DNA from 2 places in the Neisseria sp. HMSC065C04 genome. Region 2 is predicted to be linked to the other one. Evidence: predicted binding sites of a transcription regulator. Region 2 holds the regulator's gene; the other holds the start of a gene.

Region 1 (2,410 bases), on a different contig from region 2:
ACATGGTCCTCTACTTTATTAGATATAACTTTTATCTATAATATAATCAAACCATTCCCACCTAATCATCCCAACTGCAAATAAAATTCAGCTTTAATCGCTTGTTATGCTCAAATTATTTATATTTGAAGATTATAAACTCAATCTCATCTTTGCTAAATAGGTTATGGTTTATATAGATATAAAACACCGTCTGAAACAGATAAAGCCAATAAAGGATAATCTCTTTTACTATAATTTTTCCCTTTTTACCCCACTAAAACCGACGTTATACTAAGCGAGCCTGCAATCAGCTGATCATTGAAAAACGTAATCTCGTCTTGTGGTTCGCGTAATGCCATGATGTACAGTAATGGCAAGTAATGATCTGGAGTTGGCACTGAAAGCTCGGCCTTTTCGCCTAGCTGCTCATAATGCACCAAAGTTTCATTATCTTGTGCCGCAATCGCCTGATTGACCGTTTCACGAAAAGCAAACGCCCAGTCATACCCTGCACCGATTTGATCGATATGCTCCCAACTGATCGCCCTCAGATTATGCACAATATTGCCACTGCCGATAATCAACACACCTTGTTCTCGTAAAGCAGCTAATTTTTTCGCCAAATTAAAATGCCATTCTGCTGATTGCAAACGGTTAAGGCTAAGTTGCACCACGGGAATATCAGCACCGGGATAGAGATATTTCAATACCGCCCATGCGCCATGATCAAAGCCATGCGTCGGGTTCAGCTCGACATTTTCCGGCTGCAATAATGACCTCACTTGCTCCGCCAGCTCAGGCGAGCCAGGTGCAGGATATTGCACTTGGCTGAGCTCTTCAGGGAAGCCGTAGAAATCGTAAATCATTTCAGGGTATTCACCAGACGTAACCTGCAAACGGCTGCTGTACCAGTGCGCTGAAATCATCAAAATGGCTTTTGGTTTGGCAAAATTTTGCGTAATTAGGCTGAAATTCTGATTGAACGGGTTTTCTTTATCTAACGCATTCATCGGGCTACCATGCCCAACAAACAATACAGGCATTTTTTTCATGGTTTACTCCTCGTTATCGGATACAGCAGATTGTACGGATAAATTTTTATTCAAAAAATACCGGATTGCGAACAACATCTTTTACTAATAGGAAATAATAGCTGACAAAGTTGGATGTCCCATTGAAGTATTTAGAAGAATACATTAAAAGGCCGTCTGAACATTTTATTTCAGATAGCAAAAAATTTCTTTATTTCTGTATTGACAGAAATAAAAGATAAAAATAGAATACCATCACTATGAAACTGAATCCGACCACTGAAAAATTTATCCTCCATTGGGGTGAAATGGGTACCAAATGGGGCGTCAACCGTACCGTTGCGCAAATCCATGCCCTGCTCTACATCTTAGGCAGACCGATGAACGCCGAAGAAATCACCGAAACCCTCGGCGTAGCGCGCTCCAATGTCAGCAACAGTATTAAAGAGCTGCAAAACCTGAGACTGGTGCATACCGTGCATATCTTGGGCGACAGGCGCGATCATTTTGAAACTTCGGATGATGTCTGGACTTTGTTCCGCACCATTGCAGAAGTGCGTATGCAGCGTGAAATCGAACCGACGCGGCAATTTTTGCAAAGCCTGATCGACAGCCCTGAATTTAGTCAGGAAAATGAAACTGCCAAGCAGCGAATCCAACAAACCCATGATTTCATTAGTACGCTGACCATGTGGGCAAATGAAATGCTGAAGCTTTCTACTTCAACCATGGTAAAAATTTTGAAAATAGGTGCTGGAATACAAAAATTTTTCCGATGATGGCAATGGACTTGTTCTCAATAAACATAGCCAATGCTATTTAGGATATGGAAACATGCTCATGGCAGCCTTGCATGGGCATGTTTATCTGAAGCTTGATATTCTTTGGTAGATTTTGAATCACTGGATATGGATTTCCCACCCAAAGAAACAATCCCGGAGCCTATTTAAAATTTTTTGCCCTATAATTTCTCTTTTAACAGAAATTATAGAAATTAAAGACTAATTATATATTTAAACCAAAACAAAATAGGAAACCAGCATGTCCGACAACACTACGCACACCCTACCCGCCTACCTGCCTTACTCAATGGGGCTGCTATGGCTCTGGAGCGGTACCCAACCTCTGTTTTTCATGCCTGAAATGTCATTGGATTTGCTGCATTCGGTCGGCATTCCCGAACCCTTGCAATGGCCGACATTAATTACCGCTTCACTATTGGATATCGGTTTTGCCTTTTTATGCTTCAGCCGCTTTCGCTCCCGTTCTGCAATATGGCTGCTGCAACTGATAACCGTCGCGGCATACAGCCTAATCATCGCCTTCAGGCTGCCTGAAATGTGGGCGCATCCATTTGCGCCTTTGCTAAAAAACCTGCCGATTATGGCTACTTTGTT
Region 2 (2,410 bases):
ATGTTAAATTACATGCCGTTTGTCGCACAAAATCCACAATAACAACGTATCCGGTACTACTACCATGAAACTGCAACAATTACGTTATGCCCTTGAGGTTTACCGACACAATCTGAATGTCTCTGAAGCCGCCGATGCACTTTTCACATCCCAGCCCGGCATTTCCAAACAAATCCGCCTGCTTGAAGAAGAATTGGGTATCCAAATTTTTATCCGCAGCGGCAAACGTGTGGTTTCCGTTTCGCAACCGGGCAAAGCCGTGTTAGAGATTTCGGAACGAATTTTGCGTGATGTACAAAACATTAAAAATATCGGCAGCGAGTTTACCGATCACGACAGCGGCTCGCTGACCATCGCGACAACGCATACCCAGGCGCGTTATGCTTTGCCCAAAATCGTTGCGGAATTTGTCAAAAACTACCCTAAAGTCAATTTGACCATCAAACAAGGCAGCCCTTCTGCTATTGCGCAAATGGTCAGCAGCGGCGAAGCGGATTTGGCAATTATTACCGAACGCATTGACGATCACCCCGAGTTGGGCAAACTACCCTGCTATGAATGGAACCATGCCGTCATTGTCCCGCATGACCACCCTCTTTTAGACTGCCGTAATCCTTTAAGCCTTGAAGATTTGGCTTCTTTTCCACTGGTTACTTACGAATTTGCTTTTAATTCCGGCAGCAGCATCGCGCGTACATTTAATAAAGTGCATATTGAGCAACCTGATGTTGCCTTATCGGCTGCCGATACAGATGTGTTGAAGACGTATGTCCGCTTAGGCTTGGGCGTTGGTTTGATGGCTAAAATGGCGTACGATCCCGTTGTCGATCAAGATTTACAGCTTATTGATGCGGCACACTTATTTGAACCGTCGCCCACTTGGATAGCCTTACGCTCGGATACCTACCTGCGCGGTTACGCGTATGACTTTATCCAGATGTTTGCACCGAAACTGACCAGAGAAGTAGTCGACCGCATTCTGTACACGCCGGTTGTGGAAGATTTTTCAATTTAATATCTGACTATCACTTGCGTAACTTAACAATTATTCTTTAATTCTTGTTAAAAAGGCCGTCTGAAATATTTCAGACGGCCTAAGATTCAGATAGCGTGCGAACAACCGGAAACCATTTTCTTCAAGGTTGTCGCATCTAAGATTTTGATGTGCTTGTGTTCAACCGAAATCAAGCCTTCATGATGAAATTTAGACAAGGTGCGGCTGACTGTTTCCAGTTTCAGCCCCAAATAGCTGCCGATTTCCTCACGCGACATCCGCAAGATAAAATCATTGGCGGCGAAGCCTCGTGAATAGAGTCGCTGAGACAGGTTGAGCAAGAATGCTGCCAATCGCTCTTCAGCGCGCATATTGCCCAAAAGCAGCATAACGCCCTGATCTCGAACAATTTCGCGACTCATTAAGCGGAAAAAGTGAGAACGAAGACTGGGAATATCCTGTCCAAGTTCTTCAATATGTGTAAACGGAAGCTCGCATACCTCGCTGTCTTCCAAAGCCACAGCATCACAGCTGTGAATATGGGAACAAATCCCGTCCATACCGATCAGCTCGCCCGACATAAAAAAGCCGGTTACCTGATCTCGTCCATCTTGGCTGGCGACTGTTGTCTTAAAGAAGCCCGCACGGATGGCAAATAAAGAGGTAAACGGCTCGCCGGCACGAAATAAGTACTCGCCTTTTTTCAGACGGCGGCTTTGACGAATAACCGCATCTAATTGTGAAAATTCGTTAGGCATCAGTCCGACAGGCAAACACAGCTCGCGTAAAGAACATGTGGAACACAAGGTTTTCATTTGATGTGTTGCATTGTGTGTAGCCATAACGCACCTTTAATTTGCTTAGTTCTCTCAATCCCTGATTAAGCCGAATAACTATTGACCCATGTCAAAGTCGGCATATCATTATGAGGCATTCTACCAAACTATCGAAATTTTGACTAAAATTTTCCCTAATTTCCCTACTTTATACTACAAGCCCCTACCATGAAAATCATCCCTATCTCAAATAACACGAACACAAACAATGAATTACCGGAATTCGACCGCGAATTGATTGCCAGTTTGCCATCAAGCGGCCCACGTTATACATCCTATCCGACCGCCGACCGCTTCCATGAAGGCTTTAAAGAAGCCGAATATATCCAAGCTTTAAGCCTGCGCAACATGGGCGCGCTCAACAAACCCCTTTCGCTCTACATCCACATCCCCTTCTGCAATACCATCTGCTATTACTGCGGCTGCAACAAAATCATTACCAAAGACAAAAGCCGTGCCGATGCCTATATCCAGTATCTGGAAAAAGAAATGGAATTGCTGGCACCACATTTGGGCGGAAGACACCAGCTTGCGCAACTCCACTTCGGCGGCGGCACGCCGACATTCCTAAGCGACGACC

Evidence for each region. Region 2 encodes FNR, which switches genes on or off when oxygen is low (the NO sensors DNR and NnrR bind a similar motif). Its sites were predicted from a motif close to TTGATNNNNATCAA; they were not measured.
Region 1: HMPREF3022_RS08880 (GbsR/MarR family transcriptional regulator) is a predicted target of FNR. The motif match lies at 1,236-1,249, and genes of this name have one in related genera.

The regions. Positions count from the first base shown of each region.
Region 1 covers NZ_KV820419.1:423,518-425,927, reverse strand. The annotation lists gene ygiD (4,5-DOPA-extradiol-dioxygenase) at 249-1,034, opposite strand; gene HMPREF3022_RS08880 (GbsR/MarR family transcriptional regulator) at 1,274-1,792, shown strand; gene HMPREF3022_RS08875 (DoxX-like family protein) at 2,055-2,410, shown strand, end outside.
Region 2 covers NZ_KV820406.1:77,870-80,279, reverse strand. The annotation lists gene HMPREF3022_RS04205 (CysB family HTH-type transcriptional regulator) at 65-1,015, shown strand; gene fnr (fumarate/nitrate reduction transcriptional regulator Fnr) at 1,102-1,836, opposite strand; gene hemN (oxygen-independent coproporphyrinogen III oxidase) at 1,999-2,410, shown strand, end outside.